4 regions of the Pseudomonas sp. MM227 genome follow, and region 4 is predicted to be linked to each of the others. Evidence: predicted binding sites of a transcription regulator. Region 4 holds the regulator's gene; each other region holds the start of a gene.

Region 1 (7,098 bases), 1.1 Mb from region 4:
CCGTCGCCGAATGGTACGAATTCTTCCTGTACGGAACGGCCTCAGCGCTGGTGTTCGGCCAGCTGTTCTTTCGCCAGACCGATAGCCCCATCGACGGCATCATTGCTGCCTTCGCGCTCTACGCAGTGGGCTTTCTGGCCCGACCACTGGGCGGGTTGGTGTTCGGCCACTACGGCGACAAGTTCGGCCGCAAGCGCCTGCTGCAACTGAGCCTGATAGTGGTGGGCATCACCACCTTCCTGATGGGCTGCCTGCCAGGTTTCGCCACCATCGGCTACGCTGCGCCCGTGCTGCTGGTGCTGTTGCGGCTGATCCAGGGCTTCGCGTTCGGCGGCGAATGGGGCGGTGCCATCCTGCTGGTGTCCGAGCACTGCCCAGACAACCGTCGCGGCTTCTGGGCCAGCTGGCCACAAGCGGGCGTGCCGGCGGGCAACCTGATCGCTACCGTCGCCTTGCTGGGGCTGTCCACCGGGCTTTCCGAGGAGCAGTTCCTGGCCTGGGGCTGGCGCGTGGCGTTCTGGCTGTCGGCCATTGTGGTGCTGATCGGCTACTGGATCCGCAGCAGCGTCGACGATGCGCCTATCTTCAAGGAAGCCCAGGCGCGCCAGGCATCGATTCAATCCGAACAGCTAGGTGTGGTCGAAGTACTTCGCCATCACTGGCGTTCAGTGTTGGTGGGAATCGGCGCGCGGTTTGCCGAGAACATTCTGTATTACACGGTGGTGACCTTTTCCATCACCTACCTCAAGCTGGTGGTTCACAAGGACACCTCGCAGATTCTGCTGCTGATGTTCGGCGCGCACTTCCTGCACTTCTTCATGATTCCGCTGATGGGCTACCTCTCCGACCTGGTCGGCCGCAAACCGGTGTACCTGACCGGCGCGGTACTGACGGCGTTCTGGGGTTTCGTCGGCTTCCCGATGATGGACACCGGCAACAACTGGCTGATCATGGCGGCCATCACTCTGGGCCTGGCCATCGAATCCATGACCTATGCGCCCTACTCGGCACTCATGGCCGAGATGTTCCCGACCCATGTGCGCTACACAGCGCTGTCGCTGTGTTATCAGGTGGCGCCGATCTTCGCCGGCTCGCTGGCGCCGCTGATCGCCATCACTCTGCTGAACAAATACAACAGCTCCACGCCCATCGCCTGGTACCTGGTCGGGGCTGCGGTAATCTCCATCGTCGCCGTCAGCCTGACCCGTGAAACCCGTGGCAAGTCGTTGCGCACGGTCGATGCCGAAGCCGCCGCCCGCGTGGCGGCCTCGGAACAAACGGGCGTGTCGCGCGGCAAACTGGCCTGAGCACTTGCGCTGACGATGGCCGTCAGCGCGCCCTCAAAGCCCCAGATCACTCAACCCTGGGTGATCGTCGGGGCGCCGCCCCAAGGGCCAGTGGTACTTGCGTTCGGACTCGGCAATCGGCAGGTCGTTGATGCAGGCGAAGCGCCGGTGCATGAGTCCGTTGGCGGCGAACTCCCAGTTCTCGTTGCCGTAGGAGCGAAACCAGTTGCCCGAATCGTCATGCCACTCGTAGGCGTAACGCACGGCAATGCGGTTGTCGGCGAAGGCCCACAGCTCCTTGATCAGGCGGTAGTCCAACTCCTTGCGCCACTTGCGCTCGAGAAACGCCTGGGCCTGGGCTCGACCTTCGATGAACTCGCTGCGGTTGCGCCAGTAGGTGTCGTGGGTATAGGCCAGCGCCACTTTGGCGGCGTCCCGGGTGTTCCAGCCATCTTCGGCACCACGCACTTTCCGAATGGCGGTTTCGACGGTGAAAGGTGGCAACGGTGGGCGGTTTTCCTGGTTCATGGCGAGGATCCTAGAAAGGCTTGTAGGGCAGGAACTTGCCGTCCAGGGTGATCACAGCACGCGATCCGCCTTCGGGATCTTCGACTTTCTTGATGTCGAGTTTGAAGTTGATCGCACTGATGATGCCGTCGCCGAATTGCTCATGCACCAGAGCCTTCAAGGTAGTGCCGTAGACCTGGACCATTTCGTGAAAGCGATAGATGGTCGGGTCGTTGGACACGTCTTCGGCGTTGCCGCGCAACGGTATGGTCTGCAACTGAACGACCGCTTGCGCGTCGAGGCCCAGACGCTCGGCCACCACTTCGGCAACCGCCTGCGGCAGCGGGTGTTGGCCCAGCAGTGCGGCCGTCACATACACCGTACTCAGGCCGGTCCCTTCGGACAGCGCCGCCCAGGTCAGATTGTGCGTGGCCTTGGCCTGCAGGACTTGTTCGGTCAGGGTCTGTCGTGGTGCCTTGGAAACGTTGCTCTGGGACATGGTGATTCTCCGGACTGAAGCGCAGGGTCGATTGAACAGCTTGGCAGCAGGGAATCATCGAAACCTACCACAATGATCAGGGCTGCCTTGCACAATTTCAGCTGGGATTCGATTGGTGCCGCTACGTCCCATTGGTCACCTGAGCGCTGCGGTTGGCCAGGCAGGACAGCGGGAGGAAGGCTGAACGCGCTGCACGCTCGCGCAAACTTTTCCGTGGTTCAGGCGTCAGCTTGATAGCACATCTCGCTATTGCAGCGCCCCCCTGCCCCTGCACAAGGACTCATCATGGTTTTCTTCATCTTTCTGCTGGCCTGCGCCGCCGCAGCCAGCACCGGTGTCATCTTCAAGCCCGGCGAATGGTACGCCTCGCTGGTCAAGCCGCGTTTCACCCCGCCCAACTGGGCGTTTCCCGTGGCCTGGACGGTCATCTACCTGCTGCTGGCGTGGGCGGGCTATCGGCTGACCCAACTGCCGGGCAGCGAGACGGTACTGGCGCTGTGGGCCGCGCAGATCGCCCTGAATACCCTGTGGACGCCGGTATTCTTCGGCGCCCATCGCCTGCTCGCCGGGATGGTGATCATCGTGATCTTGTGGCTGGTGACCGCCGCCATGGTTGCCCTGGCAATGCGCCTGGACGTCATCACCGGGCTGATCCTGTTCCCCTACCTGGCCTGGCTCTGCGTGGCCGCGGCGCTGAACTTCTCGATTCTGCGCAACAATCGCTGACGCTACGGTTTCGCCGCTCCCACTCGGCCACGGTCAGATCGCGAACGCCCCGACCAATGCGGTCAGCCCGACCGCCAGCCTCGACACTTCTCCGCTGGCGGTGGCCGTTTGCGTGGCGCCGGCTGCGCTCTGGATCGAAAGGTCGCGGATGCTGGTGATGTTGCGATCGATTTCCCGTGCCACCTGTGCCTGCTCCTCGGCTGCGGTGGCGATTACGGTATTGCGTTCGCTGATGAGGTTGATCGATGCCGATATCTGACTGAGCGATGCGCTGGCGTGCTGCGCCACGGCCGACGAATCGCTGGCCATCTGCTGACTCTGCTCCATGGCTTGCACAGCCTGCACCGAATCGGTCTGCATGGAGCCGATCATCTTTTCGATTTCCTGGGTCGACTGCTGCGTGCGGTGAGCCAGGGCGCGCACTTCATCCGCCACCACGGCAAAGCCTCGACCCTGCTCTCCGGCGCGGGCCGCTTCGATGGCCGCGTTCAATGCCAGCAGGTTGGTCTGTTCGGCGATGGCGCGAATCACCTCGACCACCGTATTGATCTCCCGCGCCCGTGACGACAGCTGCTTGACCTGGGTGCTGGTGCTGCCCACGTTGGTGGCCAGTGCCTGAATGGCGGTGAGGGTCTGCTCGACCTTGCCCAGCCCATCCCTGGCCAGGGACTGGGTGGTTGCCGACGCGTCGGCGGCCTCTGCCGCATTGCGTGCCACCTCATCGACGGCCGAGCTCATCTGGGTGACGGCGCTGGCAGCCTGATTGACCTCGTCGTTCTGGCGCGTCAGACCGCGGCTGGATTCCTCGGTCACGGCGCTCATCTCTTCCGAGGCGGCAGCCAACTGGCTGGAACTGTCGGAAATGTGCGCGATGGTCTGGCGCAGGTTGGCCTGCATCTGGGCCAACGCGGTGAGCATGCTGGCGGCCTCGTCCTGCCCGACCACGACGATCGTTTCGGTCAGGTCCTTGCGCGCGATGCGCTGGGCAATCTGCACGGCCTCCTTGATCGGCTGGGTGATGCTGCGGATCAATAGCGCAGCGAGCAGGATGGTAGCCAGCACGGCCGCAGCCATCAGCCCGATGACCCAGTTGCGTCCCGACTCGAACGTCGCCAGCGCCGCATCGCCGGCATCCGTGGCACCGCGGTCGTTCAGCGCCATGAGCTGGTTGACCTTGCCTTCGAGGGCATTGGTCAACGGACGAATGGCCGTGTTGATCAAGGCAGTTGCCGCAGTGGTGTCGGCAGCACGCAGCATAGGTTCCAGCTGACCCAGCACTTGGTCATACGTTGCCGCATCTGAGCGTATGGATTCGTAAAGTTTACGGTCATCGTCGCTCGCAACGGTGCTCTCGTAGTGCTTGATGGTTTCCTGAAAAGTACGGCGATAGCCCGGAAACGCAGCAATCGTCTGTTCACGAAGCGCGGCATCGGTGGTGGTGGCACCGCGCATGCTTTCGAGCCGCAACCTGAGCAGTCCGCTGTTCATCTGACCCGCATCGCGAATGCCGAGCATCCAGTTGGTTTCCACGTCCTGCTCGGCCTGGTAGAGCTTGTTCATCTGAACGATGGAGATACTGCCCAGAAGGATCACGACCGCGACTACGGCCGAGAAGAAAGCGATCGCCCGAGGGGCGAGATTGAGGCGTCGGATGATCATGCAGGATTCCATTGCGATCGGGGGTTGATGACAACCATCATCGGCCCGCCGGCAGGAATCTTGAGCATGGGGCAGGTCGGCAGCTATCGGATATGGCTCACGACGATAGCGAAACGAGCGCGATCAGGGCCTGCAGCGGATCACGGCCTGGCGAACAGGAGTTTCAAGCCGGCTGCGGCAAAGACCATCGCCAAGGTGCCCTCGATCCAACGGCGCGCCTTTCCATAGGCACGCACCATTGGGGCCGTAGAGAAGACCAGTGCATAACCGCCAAAAATGGTCACGCTAAGTATGGCGCAACCCGCCAGGATGATCGCCACGGTCGAGCTCGTCGCGCCTGGGCCCAAGCCCAGGGTCATCGTAGCGATCCAGCTCAGCAGGGCTTTCGGATTGGTAAGGTGCATCAGCAAGCCCCGACGATACAGACTTGGCCAGGATGCCTTCGGTGAAGATGCCAACTCATCGGCAAAGCGTTGATTGGACGTCAGCGCGGAACGGCAGGCCTTGCTGGCCAGAAAAAGCAGATAGGCGCCGCCTGCCATCTTCAGAATGAACAGCGCGCCGGCGTATTGCACGAGCACTGCCGAGACACCCGTAGCAGCCATTGAACCCCAGAAGAACGAACCACTGATGACGCCTGCGGCCAGCACCAACGCGGGGCGTCTGCCTTGGTGCATCGCGACGCTCATGATTCGCATGTTGCTGGGCCCCGGGCTGGCTGCGCCGACAATGTAGGTGACGAACACCAGAAGCAGATGGTGAATATCGAACGACATGAAGGGGCCCCACTCTGTTGCGTCGCTGGCAATGTACTCAGGTACCCTATAGCAACGCCGGTCGCCGATGCAAACCCACGTATTCCGTCCGAAAATGAGGAGTTCTTTCATGTTCACAGGTTTGAGCGCATTCCCTTTGACCCCGCTGCGTGACGGTGTCGTCGACGAAACGGCCTTCGCCGGGTTGATTGAAAACCTGTCGTCGGCAAAGGTCGATTCCATCGGCGTTCTGGGCTCGACGGGAAGCTACGCGTACCTGAACCGGGAAGAACGACGCCTCGCGACGCGGCTTGCCGTCAGCGTGGCCGGTGAGGTGCCCGTTATCGTCGGGATCGGCTCGGTCGCCACGCGAGATGTGCTGCTGCTGGCGGATGATGCGCAGGCCGCTGGGGCCTGCGCGCTGTTGCTGCCACCGGTGAGTTACCAGAAGCTTGGTGCCGATGAAGTATTCGAGTTCTACGAAACCCTCGCCCACCACGTTTCGGTGCCGTTGGTGGTCTACGACAACCCCGGCACCACGCACTTCGAGTTCACGGACGAGCTGCACGGGCGCATTGCAGCTCTGCCGAATGTCGCCTCGATCAAGATCCCCGGCATGAACCTGGATCCAGCGCAAGCCTCGGCCCGGGTGGCGCGCCTGCGGGCGAGCATCCCTGCCCACGTCAGTATAGGCATCAGTGGCGATGCCTTTGCAGTGACCGGCCTCAATGCAGGGTGCGAGCTGTGGTACTCCGTGCTGGGCGGACTGTTTCCGCGAACTGCGCTGGCGCTCATCGAGGCAACGGAGGGTGCACACTCGGGCCGCGCCGTCGAACTGTCGGCAGGGCTTGAACCGCTGTGGGCAATGTTCCGTGAATATGGCAGTGTCCGGGTCATCGCTGCCGCAGCCGAGATCATGGGCCAGGCAGCAGCCAATTGCCTGCCTCTTCCCCTAAAGGGGCTCGACCGGCAGTCCAAAGAGCGCCTGGTGCAGATGCTGAAGGCGCTAGAACTCGCCTGAGCCTGGAGCCGCGAGGCCTAGGCCGGGGTCAGTGCCGTTCGATCGGCGCCTGAAGCTTGTAGCCCATGCTGTGCACGGTGTGCAGCAGGGGTACATCGAAGGTTTTGTCGATGGTTCTGCGCAACATGTAGATGCCCGTTCGCAGGCTGTCGGAGTCGTGCGTTTCCTGGCCCCACAGTGCCAGTTCGAACTCGCGACGCTTCACTATCGCGGGGCTTTTGCGCATCAGCAGCTCCAGCAGCACGAGGGTGGTGGGGTTGAGTTTGAGCAGCCTGCCCGCCCGCTTCACCTCAAGCGAATCCAGGTCGAAGGTCAGGTCATAGACCTGGAGCACGTTCTTCCGAACGCCTGTCGATCGTCGACTCACCGTCTCCACGCGAGCAAACAGTTCGGACAACGCGAAGGGCTTGATGATGTAGTCGTCGGCACCGACGCTGAAGCCGGTCAAGCGGTCTTCCAATTCGTCACGTGCAGTGAGCATCAGGATGGGCGTGTTCTGCCTGGAGACCGAGCGCAGCTTGTGGCAGACCCGATTGCCGTCCATGCCGGGCAGCATCACATCCAGAATGATGGCGTCGAAGTTGCCGGTCATCGCCAGGTGCAGCCCAGTGACGCCATCCAGCGCCCCGGTAACTTCACAGCCCT
Region 2 (7,098 bases), 1.8 Mb from region 4:
TGGGCCAGGGATGACAGCATGACTCTCGATGGTGAGTATGAACGGTACTGCAAAAAAACGGATTCAGCAGAGGGTTTTAGCGCATGACGCGCCTGGCTGCAAACGAGGTGCAAACTAAAACCACCCCATAAAAAACCCGCCGAAGCGGGTTTTTCCTACCAAGCATTCACATCACTCACGCCAGCTCAGCGAAGCACTCTTCGATGATGGCCAAGCCTTGGTCCAACAGCTCGTCAGGCGCAGTCAGTGGAACCAGGATGCGCAGGACGTTTCCGTAAGTACCGCACGACAGCAGAATCAAACCCTTGTCGCGCGCCTTGGCAACGACCTGGGCCACTGCTGCGGCGTTCGGCTTGTGGGTGTCGCCGCCTTCGAATAGCTCGATGGCAATCATCGCGCCCAGTGCGCGCACATCACCAATCACCGGGTACTTGGCCTGGATGGCGCGCAGGCCCGCCACCAAGTGCTCGCCGACTGCCTTGCTGCGATCGAGCAGGTTCTCTTCCTCGAACACTTCCATCACGGCCAGTGCTGCCGCGCAGGCGATAGGGCTGCCCGCGTAGGTGCCGCCCAGGCCGCCTGGAGCGATGGCGTCCATGTACTCGGCTTTGCCGCATACCCCGGCCAGAGGGAAACCGCCAGCAATGGACTTGGCGAAGGTGGTCAGGTCGGGTGCGACACCCATCTGCTCCATGGCGAAGAACGTACCGGTACGGCCTGCGCCGGTCTGCACTTCATCGGCGATCAGCAGGATGCCGTGCTGGTCGCACAGGGCGCGCAGACGCTGCATGAAGGCTTTCGGCGCGACATAGAAACCGCCCTCACCCTGCACCGGCTCGAGAATGATCGCTGCGATGTCACGCGGTTCAGCGTCGTTCTTGAAGATGCGCTCGATGCTGGCGATCGAATCGTCGACGCTGACGCCGTGCAGTTCGCAAGGGTACAGCGCGCGGAACACACCGCCGGGCATCAGGCCCATGCCAGCCGAGTACGGCACGACCTTGCCGGTCAGGCCCAGTGTCATCATGGTACGGCCGTGGTAGGCGCCGGTGAAGGCGATCACCCCGGCACGGCCAGTGGCAGCGCGGGCGATCTTGATGGCGTTTTCGACCGCTTCGGAGCCAGTGGTGACCAGCAAGGTCTTCTTGTCGAAATCGCCGGGTACCTTGGCGTTGATCTTCTCGCAGACTTCAACGTAGGGCTCGTAAGCCAGCACCTGGAAGCAGGTGTGGGTCAGCTTGTGCAATTGCGCTTGCACAGCAGCGATCACCTTCGGATGAACGTGACCGGTGTTGAGCACCGCGATGCCGCCGGCAAAGTCGATGAATTCGCGACCTTCGACGTCGGTAACCGTGGCGTTCTGCGCCGACTCGGCAAAGATCGGATGAATCTGGCCCACACCGCGTGGCACGGCAGCCTGGCGGCGTTGCATCAGGGATTCGTTGGTCTTGCTCATGACATTCCTCATTCGCCGCTCATCGGTCGGCGTGATTCAAGGATAAAGCGGCCGGTAAGTACCGCAGCAGCATACGATGATCGACTGCTGCGGCCGCCGGCCGCCAAGGGTTCTGCGCGGTGGGTTACACCGAAATGCAGAGGTATTTTATTTCCAGGTAATCTTCGATGCCGTACTTGGAGCCTTCGCGGCCCAGGCCCGAGGCCTTGATGCCGCCGAACGGCGCCACTTCGTTGCTGATCAGGCCGGTGTTGATACCGACCATGCCGTATTCCAGCGCCTCGGCAACACGGAACACGCGGCTCATGTCGCGGGCATAGAAGTACGACGCCAGGCCGAACTCGGTGTCGTTGGACATGGCAATCACTTCGGCCTCGTCCTGGAAGCGGAACAGTGGCGCCAGCGGGCCAAAGGTTTCTTCCTTGGCCACGGCGGCATCCTTGGAGACGTTGACCAGCACGGTCGGCTCGAAGAAGTTGCCCTGCAGCGCATTGCCACCGGTGAGTACGGTTGCGCCCTTGCTGACCGCGTCGGCGATGTGTTCCTTGACCTTGGCCACGGCCTTGTCGTCGATCAGTGGCCCGGTAGTGGTGCCTTCTTCCAGACCGTTGCCGATCTTGAGCTTGCTCACTGCAACCTTCAGCTTCTCGGCGAACGCGTCGTAAACGCCGTCCTGCACATAGATACGGTTGGCGCAGACGCAGGTCTGGCCGTTGTTGCGGTACTTGGAAATGATCGCGCCTTCGACCGCCTTGTCCAGGTCGGCATCGTCGAACACGATGAAAGGAGCGTTACCACCCAACTCTAGCGAGACTTTCTTGATGTCCTTGGCGCACTCGGCCATCAACTGGCGACCGATCTCGGTCGAGCCAGTGAAGCTCAGCTTGCGCACGATCGGGTTGCTGGTCAGCTCACTGCCGATGTCGCCAGCGCTGCCGGTCACGACGCTGAACACACCCTTGGGAATGCCTGCGCGTTCGGCCAGCTCAGCCAGCGCCAATGCCGAGAACGGCGTCTGCGAGGCAGGCTTGAGCACCATGGTGCAGCCTGCGGCCAGCGCCGGGCCCGCTTTGCGGGTGATCATCGCGGCCGGGAAGTTCCACGGGGTGATGGCGGCGGTCACGCCGATTGGCTGCTTGATCACGATCAGACGCTTGTCCGGCTGGTGGCCGGGAATGGTGTCGCCGTAGACGCGCTTGGCCTCTTCGGCAAACCACTCGATGAACGAAGCGGCATAGACGATCTCGCCTTTGGATTCGGCCAATGGCTTGCCCTGCTCCAGGGTCATCAGACGGGCGAGGTCATCCTGGTTTTCGATCATCAGTTCGAACCAGCGGCGCAGCTTGTTCGAGCGCTCCTTCGCGGTCAACGCACGCCAGGCGGGCAGTGCCTTGTCGGCAGCCTCGATGGCGCGGCGGGTTTCGGCGGCGCCCATTTTCGGCACGGTGCCGAGAATTTCGTTGGTAGCAGGGTTGCTGACCTTGATGGCCTGCCCACTGTCGGCGCCCAGCCACGCACCATCTATATAGGCTTGCTGGCGGAACAACGAGGTATCTTTGAGCTGCATGTCGGCTTCCTTGATGGCGCCGTACGTGACGGCACGAATGGAGGGATGAAAAGGCGCCCGGGCTGAGGTGAAATACCGCATGGATGAACGCATGCGCATCAGCAACCAGACAAGAGCGTTTGAAATCTCAAACGAATCCTAGGATCTATGGCGGTAAAGGACAATAGCCGTTCGAAAAAAAGAACGACAAGCCTTGCAAGCCTGGGTATGCCCGGCTTGCGCGAGTGTCACCGTAGCAGATTACAAACGATGTGCCGGTTATCGCAATGGACGACCACCCCCGACATGGGTATCATGGCGCCCGCGTCGCACCAGTAGCTCAGCTGGATAGAGTACTGCCCTCCGAAGGCAGGGGTCATGGGTTCGAATCCCGTCTGGTGCACCATCTTCTCCTTTTCGTCCAGCACGTCCTTGTGCTGCACGATCTCAGCTTGATCGCTTCAACCCCTCGCACCCTTTCAAATCATTTTCGCATCCAAAAATGGCGCACGCACGTCGGGTACAAACGTCAGTGTTCGTGTCTATGGCGTCAGGCCCACCCCAACGTGACGCTGTTGCTGCCATTCTGCGAACGAGCAGTAGCTTCCTGGCGCTTCGACCCGATACATTTAATATTAAAAAAATTGAACTTTTTATGCTTCAAGCAGCATGTAAGAAAACCTCATTTTCGTGAAAATCTTCGCTAAAGATTCCCTCTGCGCTGCCGATTGGATGAACGCAGCACTGGCATGGAGGAGCCGACCGAAGAAACTAAAACAGCGATTTCGAGAGGCTCACATGTTGAAAAGTGCTTTAACCAACTTAACGGTCAGATCGAAGTTAATACTTGGCTTCACACTAGTTATCATACTTACCGTATTGATCGCCTTGACGGGCTGGAGAGGCATCGCCTCCATGAGTGAGCGCAGCGAGCGCATCACGGACATTGCCAAGCTCAGCACACTGACGCGAGACATGCGCATAGCACGGCTGGTCTATGGCCAGACCTCTGACGACGCCAATGCCACGACTTGGCTGAAAGCCTACGAAAATCTCGATAACCATCTCGCCTACCTCAACAGCGTATTGAATTCCGAGCTTAATATTCCTCACGTGAAAGCGGCCATGGCGGCCATGAAGGAATACAAGGATCATTACAACAGCATCATTGCTGCCACCCACACGCGTGAAGCCAGCAGAGATGTCTTCGGCACTGCGGCCGACACCGCAGACGCCAAGTTGCGACAGCTGAATGGGCGGGCCAATTCTATGGATGGCGACGCCGCGCAACGCGATGCAGTGCTCCGGGCAATCATGCTGTTTCAAAAGATGCGCTTCGATGTTCGTGGGTACACCTACACCCTTAAACCCGAGGCTCAACAGCTGGCCGTCGCCTCGATTGCCGCAGCCTCCGACTACATGAAAAACCTGACAAGTTCCGGCCTGGATACCTCCGCTGTCGCCAGCCTGGTGGACTCGATGAACGCCTATGGATCCGCCATCAATGGATTCTCGTCTTCGCAAGCCACCATCAACCAGGGCCAGGCTGGGATCTCGAAGAACATCGAAGTCCTGCTCGGTTCGGCCAACCAACTGGCGCAGAACCAGGTCGACCTGCGCCTTGCAGACGTCAATCAGGCCAACCGGATGTTGATTTTGTGGCTCACCGCAGCACTCGTCATGAGTGCACTGGCGGCGTGGATCATCACTCGCCTAATAGTCGTACCACTGCGCGAGACACTGCAGTTGGCTGACCGTGTGGCCCGCGGTGATCTGACCCACAATGAGCCGAGCACGCGCAAGGACGAAATCGGCATGCTGCAGACCAGCATGTACCAGATGACCTTGAACCTGCGCCAGTTGATAGGCGGCTTGCGTGATGGCGTCACTCAGATCGCAGGCGCGGCCGAACAGCTCTCAGCCGTCACCGAGCAAACCAGCGCCGGGGTCAATAGCCAGCGCAGTGAAACCGATCAGGTAGCGACTGCCATGAATCAAATGGCAGCGACCGTTCAGGAAGTGGCGAAAAATGCAGAGCAGGCTTCGGATGCGGCAGTTAGCGCTTCCAAGGAAGTGCGCGAAGGCGATGCCGTGGTGTCCAAGGCCGTGCTTCAAATCGAAACGCTTGCGGCTGAAGTCGGTCGATCCAAAGTGGCCATGGATGAGTTGAAACAAGAGAGCAACAAGATCGGTGGCGTGCTCGACGTGATCAAGGCGGTTGCCGAGCAGACCAACTTGCTGGCACTCAACGCCGCCATCGAAGCCGCCCGCGCGGGCGAGGCCGGACGTGGGTTTGCCGTGGTCGCCGATGAAGTCCGAAGTCTCGCCCAACGTACTCAGACTTCCACCGAAGAAATTGCCACCCTGATCGACGGCCTGCACAGCCGAACTGCACAAGTAGCCACCACCCTCGAAAACAGCCGCCTGCTGACCGATGACAGCGTGGCGCTGACTCGTGATGCAGGCACTTCGATAGGCAACATCAGCCGCTCCATTGCAACCATCGAATCAATGAACCAGCAGATAGCCGCCTCTGCCGAAGAGCAGAGCGCAGTGGCTGAAGAAATCAACCGCAGCGTGATCAATGTCCGGGATATCTCCGAGCAGACAGCGTCGGCGAGTGAAGAAACCGCATCGTCCAGTGTTGAACTTGCGCGACTGGGTGTGCATTTGCAGGGGCTGATGAGTAAGTTCGTGCTTTAACTAAGTCAGCAGCAAGGACCGCGGACTCAATATCAAAGCCTCAAGTGAAAGCTCGGGGCTTTTTTATGGGTGGCAAATAACGAGTCAGGTCAAGAACTGGTGGACCATTTTCTATTTTTTCGGCAACTTTATAGAGAACGTCGACTACTTTGACTACCTATAAGCCAATGCGAGCGGCTTGGCCGGCTCATTCGTTCCAATCACTGTCAATGGAAAGCCCCATGGACCTCACCACCCTCCTGCTTTTCATCCCCGCCTGCTTTGCCCTGAACATGGCCCCAGGGCCAAACAACCTGTTGTCCATCAACAATGCCGCCCACCACGGCTACAGGGCCGCGTGCCTGGCCGGGTTCGGGCGGCTGGTAGCATTCAGCGCGATGATCGCGCTGGCGGCAATGGGGCTGGCGGCGGTGTTGTTTGCATCCGAATGGTTGTTTCTGGCCATCAAGACGGTGGGCGCGCTCTACCTGCTGTGGCTGGCGTGGAGCCTGTGGACCAGCGAGCCCGTCGACATGGCAGCGGACTCCACGGCCGGTGGTACCAACCTGTGGCGGATGCTGCGCCGCGAGTTCCTGATCGCCGCGGGTAACCCCAAGGCGATCCTGATATTTACCGCGTTCCTGCCGCAGTTCGTCGATCCGCAACAACCCGTTGGGGCCCAGTTTGCGGTGCTCGGCGCGCTGTTTCTGGTTTTGGAATGGGTCGCGGTTGGGCTGTATGCGTACCTGGGCGTAAACCTCAAGCGCTGGCTGAATACGGTGCAGGCCAAACGTCGCTTCAATCGCGCCTGTGGTGGCTTGCTGGGGCTGGCAGGCGTTGGCCTGCTGTTCGCCCGCCGCGGGCATGCCTGAAGTGCCAGTATTGGCCTGTAGCAACTGGTAACGGCCATTCGTTAGCGTGCAACGAACCTTGTGGCAAAGCCGGCGTCCGACCTAGGCACGCTCATCGCCTAGGGTCCGCTTATGAAAGAAGCAATCGCCAAGAAATACCGTTTGATTATCAAGACCATGGGCTACGTCGGTTGGTCGCTGTTCTGGCTGCTGCTGTGGGATATCGCGGTGACCGTCGACTTCATGCTGTTTCTCAACACCAAGCTGAGCCTGCCGATCATGCCGCTGACGCTGCTGGGTTCGGCGCTGATCGTGCTGATCAGCTTTCGCAACAGCAGTGCGTACAACCGTTGGTGGGAAGCGCGAACGCTGTGGGGGTTGCTGGTCAATGCGTCGCGCAGTTATGCGCGCCAGGTGCTGACCTTGATCGACGACGCGGGCGATGACGTGAATCCGGTCAAGGCCACCTTGCTGCGGCGCCATGTGGCCTATGTAAACTGCCTGGCAGCGCACGTACGGCACATACCCTGCCCACCGGAAGTGGCAGCCTTCATCAGCGCCGA
Region 3 (7,098 bases), 1.1 Mb from region 4:
TCCCAGCGCATGATGCGATTATTGGGAATGTCACTGACCAGCAAGTAGCGGCCATCGCCCACCCAGACCGGGCCTTCTGCCCACCGCATACCGGTGGCGAGCTTTTCCACGCTGGCGTTGAACACACGCAACGCCATGAAGCTATCGTCGAGGGCGTGAACCAACGGGTCGGGGTAGCGCGAGCTCAGTGGTTCGGCGGCATCCGACAGTTGGGGCAGGGCGGCGGCGCCCATTGTCGCCAGCGAGGCAGAGACGGCGAGGGACTTATGCAGGAAGCTGCGGCGGGTGTTGCCTTGAGCAGGGCGTTCAGGCAAGGCGGACAAGGTTGAGTCCATGTAGCGATCTCCGTGATCTTGTTTTTTTTGGAGATGCAGTAATACCGCGTGATAAGACATCGTACAAGTACGGATGGACTATGCCGGTAGTGCGCCGGTGCAGCCTCGCCTCATATCCGATGTTGAGCGAGCGAGAAATCCACGAATACCCGCACCCTGCAGCATCAATCCACCCGATACCGCAACGCCTCGACCAGCAACGCAAACGCCGGCGACGCTTGCCTGCGGCTTGGGTAATACAAGTGGTACCCCGGGTGCCAGGGGCACCAGTCTTCGAGTACGACCTGCAGTTGCCCGCTGGCAATGTAGGGCGCAGCCATGTCGTCTGGAACGAAGCTCAAGCCGAACCCGTCCAGGGCGGCGTCGAGCAGTTGGTACGCGCCGTTGTAGATGACCTGTCCAGACACCCGCACGTTGAGGGTTTCATCGTCCTTTTCGAACTCCCACGCATACAGTCCGCCGTGAGTGGGCAGGCGCAGGTTGTTGCACAGATGGTTGGGCAGGCAGCGCGGTGTGACCGGGCGCTCGCGTCCGGCGAAGTAGGCCGGTGAACCCACCACGAGCATGCGCATGTCGGGACCGATGCGCGTGGCGATCATGCCATCGGCGACAGCCTCGCCCAGTCTCACGCCGGCGTCGAAGCCCTGGGCCGCGATGTCGACGAAGTTGTAGTCGCAACAGACTTCGATGGAGATGTCGGGGTACTTGGGCAGAAAGGTTTTCAGCACTGGGCGCAGAACCAGCTCCAGGGCATGGTCCACGGCATTGATGCGGATGTTGCCGGCGGGACGGTCGCGCAGTTCGCTGAGTGCCGCCAGCGCAACTTCGATATCGGCGAAACTGGGGCCAACCGTGCTGATCAATCGCTGGCCAGCCTCGGTGGGGGATACGCTGCGGGTCGTGCGCGTCAGCAGTCGCAAGCCCAGGCGCGCTTCCAGGGCTCGCACTGTGTGGCTGAGCGCAGACTGCGAAACGCCAAGCTTGCCGGCGGCCTTGGTAAAGCTGCGCTCCTTGGCAACCGCGAGGAAGGCAAGAAGATCGTTGGCATTGTCGCGAAGCATTCATGAGTCCAGTTCATTTATCCATGCTGATTATAGTGGCTAATCAGACGGACATCTAACGGGTAGATTGGAGTTCTTCGGCAAAGCACAGGAAGATTCTTGGTGAAATCACTCGCAGCCGCCGCGCTCTCATTGTCCTTGTTAACGTTTGAAAGCAAAGGAGCCCAGCCCATGAATGGCACTCACTCCCTCAATGTCACCGTAACGCCCGCAGGCTCGCAGCCGTCCGCGGTCGGGCCCGCCGAGTACTTTACCGGCAAGGTTCGGGTCGATGCCCCATTCAAAGGCACCGACGGCGCTCGCATCGGCGGCGCCACGGTCACTTTCGAGCCCGGCGCGCGTACCGCCTGGCACACCCATCCGCTGGGCCAGACGCTGATCGTCACCGCAGGCGCCGGCTACGTGCAGCAGGAGGGCCAGGCCCGCCTGCTGATTCGCCCCGGTGATACCGTGTGGATTCCTCCCCAGGTCAAACACTGGCACGGCGCGCGGCCCGATACTGGCATGAGCCATATCGCCATTGCCGAGGCACTGGACGGCAAGGTGGTGGATTGGCTGGAGCAGGTCAGCGATGCGGAGTACGGCCAGGCGCAGTGAGGCCAATGTCCAGCGTGCATTGGCAACAATCGCCCGTGCACCGAACGGCTGCTGACTGCAAACCCGACTTGCTATAAAATCGATGCCAAAGTGCCATGCCGTTCGACGCTCAGTCGACCACCGGACAGCGGCACGTCTTTGCTCTGACAGGGCACATCGATAGCAAAGGCGGGGAGCCTTGGTATGCCGCTCAGTCGCCAGGAGTTGGGGAGAAGTTTCGCGCGCCGTATCTACGGGCCGCGCTCGATAGGGTGCCTGCTCAGTGCGCTCTTCATCGGTGCAGTGTTGCTGGATCAGCCCGGCACGCCCACGTGGGTATGGGCAGCGATGTTGGCCAACCTCGTGGCCTGGCCAACCGGTGCGTACCTGCTCGCACGCAATGCCTCGGATCCCTTCGCTGCCGAACAGCGCAACCTCATGCTGGACGCCCTGTTCGCCGGCGGCTGGGCAGGGCTGATGGCGTTCAACCTGCTGCCGTCGGTGCTGCTGCTTGCCATGGTCGCCATGAACGCGATGGCCGCAGGCGGTTGGCGCCTGTTACGGGCCAGCGTTGCGCTGCAGGTTGTGGGTGTGCTTATGGCGCTGAGCCTGAATAGGTTCGAGTTGTCGATGGCGACCACGGCGCTGCAGCAACTGGCCTGTCTGCCGATGCTGATCATCTACCCGCTGATCGTGGCCCGCGCCAGCTACGGCGTTTCGGTGCAACTGGCAGTGCACAAGAAGGCCTTCAAGCTCATCAGTAAACTGGACGGCATGACCCGCCTGCTCCATCACGCTTCGTGGAGGGAAAAGCTGGACGAAATCTTTCCTCGCTGCAGGAGGGGCGAGGTGACGGCGATGCTGGCCTTGATAGACATCGATAACTTCAAGCGCATCAACGATGAGCACGGTCATCTGGTGGGCGATGCCATCATCGGCCGCCTGGCCAACCTGCTGCGTTCAGGGCTGGGGACCTCTGCAGTACCGGGACGCTACGGCGGCGACGAGTTCTGTTTGCTGCTGTTCGATGTCAGCGTCGCGGAAGCGACCCGGCAGTTGGACGATATTCGCCAACGATTCGCCGACTGGGCTGACCTGACCGTGCCCGTAGAAGTGACCCTGAGCATTGGCCTGGTGCCTTACTCCCATGAATATGCCAGCGAACGTGATTGGATAAAGGCCACGGACGAAGCACTGTACCGGGCCAAGCGCAGTGGCAAGAATCGGCTTTGTGTGCAGCCGTGGCCGGCCAGCGTTGAGGGCTGATGGCTGCTGCGGGGTCGTACCTACTCGGCCCCCACCGCAAACTCGGGAAGCACATACTCCTGCAGCTCCGCGATCACTTCCAGCGCCGGGCGACGTGTTGGCTTGAGGTTCAAGGCAACATGGTTGACGCCGGCATCGCGTTGGCGCGCGAAGAAGGCCTTGAGGGCATGACGGCCGCCGCGCAGCACTCGACCGGTCTGCAACGGTGCGTTGGCATCGGTATCCAGGTCGAACATCGCGCCATAGCCGAACGGTACGAAACCACGCGACGCGGTCACTTCACGCCAGTGCGGCACCACCTCCGACATACGCTGGGCATCGCCATGCCAGATCCAGGCGTCGACGTGTTCGCCCAGCCACTCCAGGCTCTGGCCGGCACGGCCAATGGCGATGATGGGGATGCGTGACGCCGCAGGCTTGGGCACCAGGTCGATGTCGCCGCGCAGATGGCCGAAGTGTTCGGTTTTCAAACGCGGGAAGGATACCGAGGTCAGGGTCTTGATCAAGGCCACCGCTTCGCGATAGCGCTCCACGCGCGTGGCGAAGTCGACCCCGAAGGCGGGGTACTCGGTGGGCCGGTCACCGGACGCCATGCCGGCCAGAAAACGGCCGCCCAACAGTTGGTCGGCGGTGGTGATCTGCTTGGCGGTGATGACCGGCTCGCGCAGGGGCGTGACGAACCCGGCCGTGCCGATTGCGATCCGTTGAGTGAGCGCGGCCAGCCAGCCGGCGTACACCAGCGGGTCCAGCACCTGGCCGGTGTCGCCGAACGACGGGTCGTAGAAGGGTACATCGCGCAGCCACAAGGCTGCAGCGTCACTGCGATCCAGGCTTTGCACGATCTCGGCCTGGTCCGACAGGCCTGGAAAGGGGCTGTCGGGGTAGCCACTGGCCGGGGAAATGAAACCAATGGTCAATTGACCCTGTTGGAAGGTGCGGCTGAACGCGTCGTGGCCAGCCAGATCGTGTAGAGGTTTTTCCGGATTCATAGTGCCTGCCCAAGATCCAAGAGATATCACCAGTTTAACGCCAGGGTGGATGCCTTTTTCGGACCTTTCGGATGGACTGTGATGAATTACTTTCCCCAATCTAGGGTGGAAATCGACCCAGGATGCAATGATGCCAGAAAGACATTACCCAGCCTAAAAAGTTCAAAACCTTTACATAAATAAAAATATGTACAACTTTTTGTAAAGTTATTGGGGTTTCTACCGATAGGGACGTTTGACCGCAGAATGATTGCGATCAGCCTCATGGGCCACGCAGAGCTCAGGCGTCCGAGAAATGGACCGTTCTCACCCCAAGACCCATTACGAACCTTCCCATTTCGGGCTGTGAGAACCTCATGAACATCCTTGCTCCTGCCGTAGCACTGGCCAACCGATTACGCTTTCCGACGAAGTTTGCGGTACTGGCAATCATCGTTCTGATCCCCCTGGCGCTGCTGGGCACCCGTTTCATCGTTCAAATCAACGAAAGCCTTGCGGTCATCCGTTCGGAGCAGGCAGGCCAGCGTTACCTGCTGGACGTCACGCCCATCCTGCGCTTGTCCATGATGCAGCGCGCCCTGAGCAATCGCCTGCTCAGCGGTGATTCGACTGCGCAAGCCGATGTACTGGCCAACCAGGCGAAGCTGGAGGATGCATTTTCGAAACTGGCCGCCACTGACCGCCAGTTCAACGAGCCGCTGGAAACCGGTGACCGCGTCCAGGATCTGCACGCAGCAGCCACGCGGTTGATGGCGCAGGCCAAGCCGGGCGCCGACCAGAGCGGCGTGTTCGACGCGTGGAACGACCAACTCACCGAGACGTTGAATTTTGTCTACTACGTGTCGGCCACGTCGGGGATGGTGCTGGATGAGGATTACGCATCGCTGTTCATGATCGACCAGAGCACCTTGCGCCTGCCCCGCCAGATCAACATCGTCGGGCAACTGCGTGGGCTCGCCAGCGGCCTGCGTGAAGGGCAGGTGTTGAGCCCGGCTACGCGCGGCGTGATCAAGTCGATGCTCAAGAACGAACTGCTGATCCACAAGGAACTGCAGCAAAGCCTGGCCTTGCTGCGTCGCCGTGAGCCTGCGCTCGCCGATCGGATCCAGGCACCCATCAGCAGCGCTTTCGCAAGCCTTGAGGGCTTCCGTGCGGACCTCGAGGCAGTGACGTCCTCTACCAGCGATACACTGGGCAACGTGCAGAACGTACCCGCCAAGGGCAATGCAGTGGTGGCTGAGTTGTACAAGGCCCAGGACACTTTGCAGGAGGAGTTGCTGAACCGGCTGGAGCATCGTGTCGAGGAAAAGAATGCTCAGCGCCAGTTCATCATTGGCATGTTCGCGCTCGTCGGCCTGCTGCTGGTCTACGTGTTCTGCGGCATCTACAGCGCCATGCGCCGTACCATTCAGGATGTCCTGTTGGCCACCCAGCTCATTGCCCAGGGCGACCTGAGCACGCGCGTCCAGGTCCGCGGCAAGGATGAAATGGCCGACGTGGGCAACAGCCTGAACCATATGGTGCAGGCCTTCAGTGGCTCGCTGGCTCAGGTCGAGCGCAGCTCGCAGTCGGTGTCCGATGCCGCCACGCGCATGGGTGTATCCATCGACCGCGCCAAACGCTCGATGAATACCCAGCAAAGCGAAACCGAGCAGGTGGCCACGGCCATCAACGAAATGACCACCAGCGTTGCCGACGTCGCGCAGAACACCGAAGGTGCCGCCCACGCCGCCGAACAGGCCAGCCAGTCGTCCCATGCCGGGCTGGCGCAGATGCACGAAACCAAGGTCACCATCGAGGCCCTGGCCGACGAAGTGGAGCGCAGCGCGCAGAAGGTCTCGGCGCTTGCCCAGCACAGCCAGCAGATCGGCGGGGTCATCGAAGTGATCCGCAACATTGCCGACCAGACCAACCTGCTGGCCTTGAACGCGGCCATCGAAGCCGCCCGCGCGGGTGAGCAGGGCCGCGGCTTCGCGGTGGTCGCCGACGAAGTGAGGACCCTGGCATCGCGTACGCAAAACTCCACCGAAGAGATCCGCCGGATCATTCAGGAACTGCAATTGGCTACCGCTGCTGCCGTCGAGCAGATGAAGGCTGGAAAGCAGCGCGCCCAGGAATGCCTGCAGTCCGCCGATGCGGCCTCGACCAGCCTGGATGCCATCAGCGATGGCGTCGAGCAGATCGTCGGCATGAACACCCAGATCGCCAGCGCGGCCGTTCAGCAGCACGCCGTGTCGGAGGACATCAACCGCAACGTGACCGAGATTCGCAATGGCAGCCTGGCGTTGATGGAAGGTATCGAAGACAACGCCGTGACTGCAGAAGAGCTATCACTGCTTGCAACCGAGCTGCGCACCGTGGTGGCGCGGTTCAAGCTATAGGAAGGCGCGCCGGGGAGCGCCGATCAGTGCCCAGGGGCAGATCGGCGCGCTGTGGTCTATCGGCGCTGACGGTCGCAGCGCTACAGGGATGCAGCCAGCTTGGTGGCCGCATCCAGAGCGGCATTAAAGCTGGCCTCGGCCGTTGCGGCATCGCCCAGCGTCGCTTCCGACTCCACCGTGTCGATGGCTGGAATGCCCACCATCCGTGCCCAGGTCCTGAGGAATGCAACCTGATGGTCGTAATCCTCGGTGGGATAGTCCTCGCCCAGCACCACCCCGCGGGTGGCTAGCACCACCACCTTCTTGCCCTTGAGCAGGCCGCACATGCCCTGTTCATCGAAATCGAACAGCACGCCGCGCTGTGACACCGAGTCGATCAGGTGCTTGAGACGGTAGGGCACACCGAAATTCCACATCGGCACACTGAAGACAATCACATCGGCGCGATGGAAGCGCTCGCCCAACGCGTGGATCTGTTTCCACACGGCTG
Region 4 (7,098 bases):
GCTTGACCTTCTCGGGGTTGCGAGAAATGTCTTCGAAATTCTTCGGCAGGTAATCCACCGCCCCCGCGTCGAGGGCGTCGAGGGTTACCCGCGCGCCCTCGTGGGTGAGGGAGGAAAACATCAGGACCGGGGTGGGACAGCGCTGCATGATATGACGCACGGCAGTGATGCCGTCCATCATCGGCATCTCGTAGTCCATGGTGATCACATCGGGTTTGAGCGCCAGGGCCTGATCGATCGCTTCGCGGCCATTGGTAGCGGTCCCGACCACCTGGATGGTGGGGTCCGACGAAAGAATTTCCGAGACGCGGCGGCGGAAAAAACCGGAATCATCCACCACCAGGACCTTGACTGCCATAAACACTCCACTACGATCAGATACGCCGTGCGGCGTAGCGCTTGAGCATGCTCGGTACATCGAGGATCAAGGCGATTCGGCCGTCACCGGTGATGGTCGCGCCGGACATGCCGGGCGTGCCCTGCAGCATCTTGCCCAGCGGCTTGATCACCACTTCTTCCTGCCCGACCAGTTGGTCGACCACGAAACCGATGCGTTGGGTGCCGACCGACAGGATGACCACGTGGCCCTCGCCCTGCTCCTCGTGGGCCGCCGACTTGACCAGCCAGCGCTTGAGGTAGAACAACGGCAGCGCCTTGTCGCGCACGATGACCACTTCCTGGCCATCGACGACGTTGGTGCGCGAGAGGTCCAGGTGGAAGATCTCGTTGACGTTGACCAGCGGGAAGGCGAACGCCTGGTTGCCCAGCATCACCATCAGCGTCGGCATGATTGCCAGGGTCAGCGGCACCTTGATGACGATCTTCGAGCCCTGGTCCTTGGCCGAGTAGATGTTGATCGAGCCGTTCAGCTGGCTGATCTTGGTCTTGACCACGTCCATGCCGACGCCGCGGCCCGACACGTCGGAAATTTCCGTCTTGGTGGAAAAGCCCGGCGCGAAAATCAGGTTGTAGCAGTCGGACTCGCTGAGGCGGTCGGCGGCGTCGCGGTCCATCAGGCCCTTTTCCACGGCCTTGGCGCGCAGGACCGCAGGGTCCATGCCCTTGCCGTCATCGCTGATCGACAAGAGGATATGGTCGCCTTCCTGCTCCGCCGACAACACCACGCGCCCACCGCGCGCCTTGCCGTTGCGTTCGCGCTCTTCCGGCGTCTCGATGCCGTGGTCGACGGCGTTGCGCACCAAGTGCACCAACGGGTCGGCCAGGGCCTCGACCAGATTCTTGTCCAGGTCGGTTTCTTCACCGACCAGTTCCAGGTTGATTTCCTTCTTCAACTGCCGGGCCAGGTCGCGGACCAGCCGCGGGAAACGCCCGAAGACCTTCTTGATCGGCTGCATGCGCGTCTTCATGACGGCCGTCTGCAGGTCGGCCGTCACCACGTCGAGGTTCGAGACTGCCTTGGACATGGCTTCGTCGCTGCTGTTGGCGCCCAGGCGCACCAGGCGGTTACGCACCAGCACCAGCTCGCCGACCATGTTCATGATTTCGTCCAGGCGCGCGGTATCGACGCGTACGGTCGTCTCGGCTTCGCTGGCAACCGGTTTCTCGGCCACCGGTGCACGTGCAGGGGCTGCCTCGACCTTGCGCGGTGCCGCCACCGGCGCGGGCGCGGCCGGAGCCGGCTGCGTCTCGGGCAGGCTGGCGACATCGCTGAACTTGCCCTTGCCATGCAGTTGGTCGAGCAGTGATTCGAACTCGTCGTCGGTGATCTGGTCGCTCGTGGGAGCCTGCGCCTGGGCAGGCGGTGGCGTGACCGCATCGGCAGTGAACGTACCCTTGCCATGCAACTGGTCGAGCAGCGCCTCGAACTCGTCGTCGGTGATCTCGTCGCCAGACGCACCCACGGCAGCCTGCGTCGAAGCGGCTGGCGATGCCGCAGCCGGCGCCAGCGCATCGACCGCGAACTGACCCTTGCCGTGCAGCTGGTCGAGCAGCGACTCGAATTCGTCGTCGGTGATATCGTCGCTGGCCGCGCCGTGCTGTGCAGCAGCGGACGCGGTGGGCGCGGCGGCCTGCGCTTTGGCCGCGCTCAAGGAATCGAGCAATTGCTCGAACTCGCTGTCGGTGATGTCTTCGCCCGGCGTCGAGGCTGGCGCCGCAACGGGCACCGCCACGGACGGCGCAACGACCGCCGCAGCCGGTTCGGCCAGGCGCGCCAGGGCATCGAGCAACTGGGGGCTGGCCGGCGTGACCGGAGAGCGTTCACGCACCTCGGTGAACATGCCGTTGACCGCGTCCAGCGCTTCGAGAACGACATCCATTAGTTCGGCGTCGACCCGGCGCTCACCTTTGCGCAAGATGTCGAAGACGTTCTCGGCGATATGGCAGCACTCCACCAGCTCGTTGAGCTGGAGGAAGCCGGCGCCGCCTTTTACAGTGTGAAAACCGCGAAAAATTGCATTGAGCAAGTCGGCATCATCGGGACGGCTTTCCAGCTCGACCAGTTGTTCGGACAGTTGCTCGAGAATTTCGCCGGCCTCTACCAGGAAATCCTGAAGGATTTCTTCGTCGGCGCCGAAGCTCATGTGGATGCTCCCTGGAATACGTGATTAACGGTCAACACAGTCAGGCGCAGGCGATGGCCTAGAAGCCCAGACTGGACAGCAGATCGTCGACATCGTCCTGACCGGATACGACGTCTTCACGTTTATCGGCATGGATCTGCGGACCTTCACCCTTGGCGGGATGTTTTTCTTGATCTTTTTCGGCGCGGAGCTGTTCGTGATCATGCTGGATGCCGGCGAAGCGATCGACCTGGCTGGCCATCAGGACCAGTTTGAGCAGGTTGCTCTCCACTTCGGTGACCAGCGCGGTGACACGCTTGATGACCTGGCCGGTGAGGTCCTGATAATCCTGGGCCAGCACGATGTCGTTGAGGTGGCTGGCGACTTCGCGATTGCCCTGCTCGCTGCGGGTCAGGAAGCTGTCGACCCGGCGCGCCAGTTCGCGGAACTCGTCGGCGGCCACTTCGCGGCGCATGAAGCGCTGCCAGTCGGCGCTCAAGGCACTGGCTTCGGCACTCAGCGTATTGAGCACCGGGGTGCTCTGCTCGACCAGATCCATGGTGCGGTTGGCCGCGTTTTCGGTCAGGCGTACCACATACGACAGACGTTCGGTCGCATCGGTGATCTGCGAAACCTCTTCGGCCTGGGGGATGTTCGGATCGATCTGGAAACTGACGATTGCGCTGTGCAGCTCGCGCGTAAGCTTGCCCACTTCCTGATACAGGCCGCGATCGCGGGTCTGGTTCAGTTCGTGGATCAATTGCACCGCGTCGCCGAAACGGCCTTTTTCAAGGCTGTCGACCAGCTCCACTGCGTGTTTTTTCAGGGTCGACTCGAAGTCCCCCAACGTGCTTTGTTTGTGGTCCATTGCGCCCCCATTGCAGACTTCAGCTATTGACGCGCTCGAAAATCTTTTCGATTTTTTCTTTCAGCACTTGCGCAGTGAAAGGCTTGACCACATACCCGTTGACCCCGGCCTGGGCGGCTTCGATGATCTGCTCGCGCTTGGCCTCGGCGGTGACCATCAGCACCGGGAGGTGCTTGAGGCGATCGTCGGCGCGCACCTGGCGCAGCAGGTCGATGCCGGACATGCCAGGCATGTTCCAGTCGGTGACGAGAAAATCGAAGTTGCCGCTGTGCAACATCGGCAAGGCGGTGTTGCCATCATCGGCCTCGGCGGTGTTGGTGAAGCCCAGGTCACGCAGCAGGTTCTTGATGATGCGCCGCATCGTCGAGAAATCGTCGACGATGAGGATTTTCATGTTCTTGTCCAATTAGACCTCCAGCAGTCTTGAACACGCCCAGCCCCTGGACGTGCATAACAATCGAATTCGCCTGAGCCACTTGCCGCTGCAGATCGCCTACACGCGCTACGCCTGCAGGCCTCTTCGCGGGCAGAGCCCGCTCCCACAGTCTCGGCCTTTGTGGGAGCGGGCTCTGCCCGCGACAAAGCCCGCACCGGTCTTGCCGTTCCTTCAGCGTGCCCGCCATTCCCCCAGGCGCCCGCGAAGTCGCGCCGCGCACTGGCTGTGCAACTGGCTTACCCGCGACTCGCTGACACCCAGTACCTCGCCGATTTCCTTGAGGTTCAGCTCTTCGTCGTAATACAACGACAGGACCAGCTTCTCGCGCTCGGGCAGGTTGGCGATGGCCTCGGCCAGCGCGCCTTGAAAGCGTTCGTCCTCGAGATCCCGCGAGGGCTCCAGCGAACCGCTGGCGCCGTCTTCGTGCAGGCCCTCGTGCTCACCGTCCTGCAGCAGATCGTCGAAGCTGAACAAGCGGCTGCCCAAGGTATCGTTCAGGATCCCGTAGTAATCATCCAGACTCAGACTAAGTTCGGCAGCGATCTCGTGATCTTTAGCGTCGCGACCGGTTTTCGACTCGATTCGGCGAATGGCATCACTGACCATGCGGGTATTGCGGTGCACCGAACGCGGCGCCCAGTCGCCCTTGCGCACTTCGTCGAGCATGGCGCCGCGGATACGAATACCGGCGTAGGTCTCGAAACTGGCCCCCTTGCTCGAGTCGTACTTGGTCGAGACCTCCAGCAGACCGATCATGCCGGCCTGGATCAGGTCTTCCACCTGCACGCTGGCTGGCAGACGCGCCAGCAGGTGATAGGCGATACGCTTGACCAGCGGCGCGTATTGCTCGATCAGCTGATGCTGCTGCGAGTCGCGCGACGCCTTGCTGTACATACGGTATCCGCTGGCACTCATGATACGGGCCCTGCGCTGGTTTGCTGGACCAGGCGTTCGACGAAGAACTCCAGGTGGCCACGGGGGTTGGCCGGCAAAGGCCAGGTGTCTACTTTCTGCGCGATCGCCTTGAAGGCCAGCGAGCATTTGGAACGGGGGAACGCCTCGTACACGGCGCGCTGCTTCTGCACGGCCTTGCGCACCGACTCATCGTAGGGCACGGCGCCGACGTACTGCAGGGCAACGTCGAGGAAGCGATCGGTCACCTTGGTCAACTTGGCGAACAGATTGCGCCCTTCCTGGGGGCTCTGCGCCATGTTGGCCAGGACCCGGAAGCGGTTCATGCCGTAATCGCGGTTGAGCAGCTTGATCAAGGCGTAGGCATCGGTGATCGAGGTGGGCTCGTCGCATACCACCAGCAGGACTTCCTGGGCGGCGCGGACAAAGCTCACTACCGATTCGCCGATACCGGCGGCGGTGTCGATGATCAGTACGTCGAGGTTGTCGCCCACATCGCTGAAGGCCTGGATCAGGCCGGCATGCTGGGCCGGGCTCAACTGCACCATGCTCTGGGTACCCGAGGCTGCCGGCACGACACGGATGCCGCCGGGGCCCTGCAACATCACGTCGCGTAGTTCGCAGCGACCTTCGATCACATCGGCCAGGGTGCGCTTGGGGGTCAGGCCCAACAACACGTCGACGTTGGCCAGGCCAAGGTCGGCGTCCAGCAACATGACCCGGCGGCCGAGCTCGGCCAACGCCAGGGACAAGTTCACTGACACATTAGTCTTGCCGACGCCACCTTTGCCGCCGGTCACCGCGATCACCTGTACGGGATGCATGCTGCCCATGTTCGTTCTTTACCTTGTCTAGACCGAGGCCACACGAGTGGCTGCCAGTTCGATTGCTCGAGTGTTTCCTGGCAACCCTACGATGCAGGAAGAGTGTGCTTGCATAACGTTCTTCACCTCAGCCAACTCGCTTGTCGGGGCTGTGGTAGAGACCCGCGAACATATCGGCCATGGCCTCTTCGCTGGGCTCTTCTTGCATTTGCACGCTCACTGCGCGGCTGACCAACTGGTGCCGGCGCGGCAAATGCAAGTCATCGGGAATGCGCGGCCCATCGGTAAGATAGGCAATCGGCAGTTCCTGACTGATGGCCAGGCTCAGCACTTCGCCGAGACAGGCCGTTTCATCCAGTTTGGTCAGGATGCACCCGGCCAGACCGCAACGCTTGTAGCTATGGTACGCCGCGCTGAGCACCTGCTTCTGGCTGGTAGTAGCCAGCACGAGGTAATTGCGCGCATTGATCCCGCGTCCGGCCAGGCTTTCGAGCTGCATGCGCAGGGCCGGATCGCTGGCTTGCAGGCCAGCGGTGTCGATCAATACCACGCGCTTGCGCAGCAGGGGTTCCAGGGCTTGTACCAATGACTGGCCCGGATCGACCTGAGTCACCGATACATTGAGAATGCGGCCCAGGGTCTTGAGTTGTTCCTGGGCACCGATGCGAAAGCTGTCCATGCTCACCAGCGCCACGCTCTGGGAACCGTACTTGAGCACATAACGGGCCGCCAGCTTGGCCAGAGTGGTGGTCTTGCCCATGCCAGCCGGGCCGACCATGGCGATCACGCCACCTTCTTCGAGCGGTTCCACTTCCGGTGTACGGATCATACGCGCCAAGTGCGCCAGCAGCATCCGCCATGCCTGCCGAGGTTCGTTGATTTCGCTGGTCAGGCTGAGCAGCTCGCGAGCGATCGGGCCGGACAAGCCGATGCGCTGCAAACGACGCCACAGATTCGCCTGCGCCGGCTTGCAGCCTTGCAGCTGGGTCCAGGCCAGGGAGCCCAGCTGCACTTCCAGCAGTTGGCGCAAACCGTTGAGTTCGGAACGCATGGAATCGAAAAGACGTTGGTCGACGGCAGGCTGTGGCGCGGGGGCCACCTGCACACGCGGGGGCTCTTCGCGACGCGGCTCGACCAGCGGCTCGGCGGCGGTCAACGGCAGGCCGGCAACCAGCTGGCGGTTGGTAGCCGCATCGCTCTCGCCACGGGTGCTCAGCTCGGCCTGGGCCGAAACGATCCGCGATTGGGTCTTGCGCAGCTCTTCTTCCAACTCCAGGTTGGGCACGCGCGGCGCCAGGGCCGACAGCTTGTAGTCCAGCGCTGCGGTCAGCTCGACGCCGCCGGCGATGCGACGGTTGCCAATGATGGCAGCGTCGGCGCCCAGCTCATCGCGGACCAATTTCATGGCCTGACGCATGTCGGCGGCGAAAAATCGCTTCACTTGCATAACCCACTACCTCAGCCGTTGGGCCCTACTGTCGCAACGATGGTGACTTGCTTGTTATCAGGGATTTCCTGATAGGCCAGTACGTGAAG

Evidence for each region. Region 4 encodes FliA, which starts transcription of late flagellar genes. Its sites were predicted from a motif close to CTAAAGTTTNNNNNNNNNNNGCCGNTAA; they were not measured.
Region 1: the regulator FliA is predicted to act here: its motif matches at 4,715-4,742, upstream of ONG87_RS08510 (methyl-accepting chemotaxis protein).
Region 2: the regulator FliA is predicted to act here: its motif matches at 3,706-3,733, upstream of ONG87_RS00595 (methyl-accepting chemotaxis protein).
Region 3: the regulator FliA is predicted to act here: its motif matches at 4,429-4,456, upstream of ONG87_RS08450 (methyl-accepting chemotaxis protein).

Annotation. Positions count from the first base shown of each region.
Region 1 covers NZ_OX352319.1:1,851,950-1,859,047, reverse strand. The annotation lists gene abaF (fosfomycin efflux MFS transporter AbaF) at 1-1,307, shown strand, start outside; gene ONG87_RS08525 (nuclear transport factor 2 family protein) at 1,341-1,814, opposite strand; gene cynS (cyanase) at 1,825-2,292, opposite strand; gene ONG87_RS08515 (TspO/MBR family protein) at 2,578-3,018, shown strand; gene ONG87_RS08510 (methyl-accepting chemotaxis protein) at 3,052-4,677, opposite strand; gene ONG87_RS08505 (LysE family translocator) at 4,818-5,453, opposite strand; gene ONG87_RS08500 (dihydrodipicolinate synthase family protein) at 5,563-6,453, shown strand; gene ONG87_RS08495 (response regulator transcription factor) at 6,482-7,098, opposite strand, start outside.
Region 2 covers NZ_OX352319.1:139,038-146,135, reverse strand. The annotation lists gene gabT (4-aminobutyrate--2-oxoglutarate transaminase) at 176-1,456, opposite strand; gene gabD (NADP-dependent succinate-semialdehyde dehydrogenase) at 1,581-3,023, opposite strand; tRNA gene ONG87_RS00600 (tRNA-Arg) at 3,332-3,408, shown strand; gene ONG87_RS00595 (methyl-accepting chemotaxis protein) at 3,801-5,705, shown strand; gene ONG87_RS00590 (LysE family translocator) at 5,927-6,556, shown strand; gene ONG87_RS00585 (bestrophin family protein) at 6,668-7,098, shown strand, end outside.
Region 3 covers NZ_OX352319.1:1,838,404-1,845,501, forward strand. The annotation lists gene ONG87_RS08425 (SMP-30/gluconolactonase/LRE family protein) at 1-335, opposite strand, end outside; gene ONG87_RS08430 (LysR family transcriptional regulator) at 500-1,396, opposite strand; gene ONG87_RS08435 (cupin domain-containing protein) at 1,568-1,993, shown strand; gene ONG87_RS08440 (diguanylate cyclase) at 2,177-3,238, shown strand; gene ONG87_RS08445 (LLM class oxidoreductase) at 3,259-4,227, opposite strand; gene ONG87_RS08450 (methyl-accepting chemotaxis protein) at 4,584-6,608, shown strand; gene ONG87_RS08455 (FMN-dependent NADH-azoreductase) at 6,689-7,098, opposite strand, start outside.
Region 4 covers NZ_OX352319.1:2,922,625-2,929,722, forward strand. The annotation lists gene ONG87_RS13200 (chemotaxis response regulator protein-glutamate methylesterase) at 1-358, opposite strand, end outside; gene ONG87_RS13205 (chemotaxis protein CheA) at 375-2,543, opposite strand; gene ONG87_RS13210 (protein phosphatase CheZ) at 2,602-3,390, opposite strand; gene ONG87_RS13215 (chemotaxis response regulator CheY) at 3,410-3,784, opposite strand; gene fliA (RNA polymerase sigma factor FliA) at 3,998-4,744, opposite strand; gene fleN (flagellar synthesis regulator FleN) at 4,738-5,571, opposite strand; gene flhF (flagellar biosynthesis protein FlhF) at 5,690-7,009, opposite strand; gene flhA (flagellar biosynthesis protein FlhA) at 7,021-7,098, opposite strand, start outside.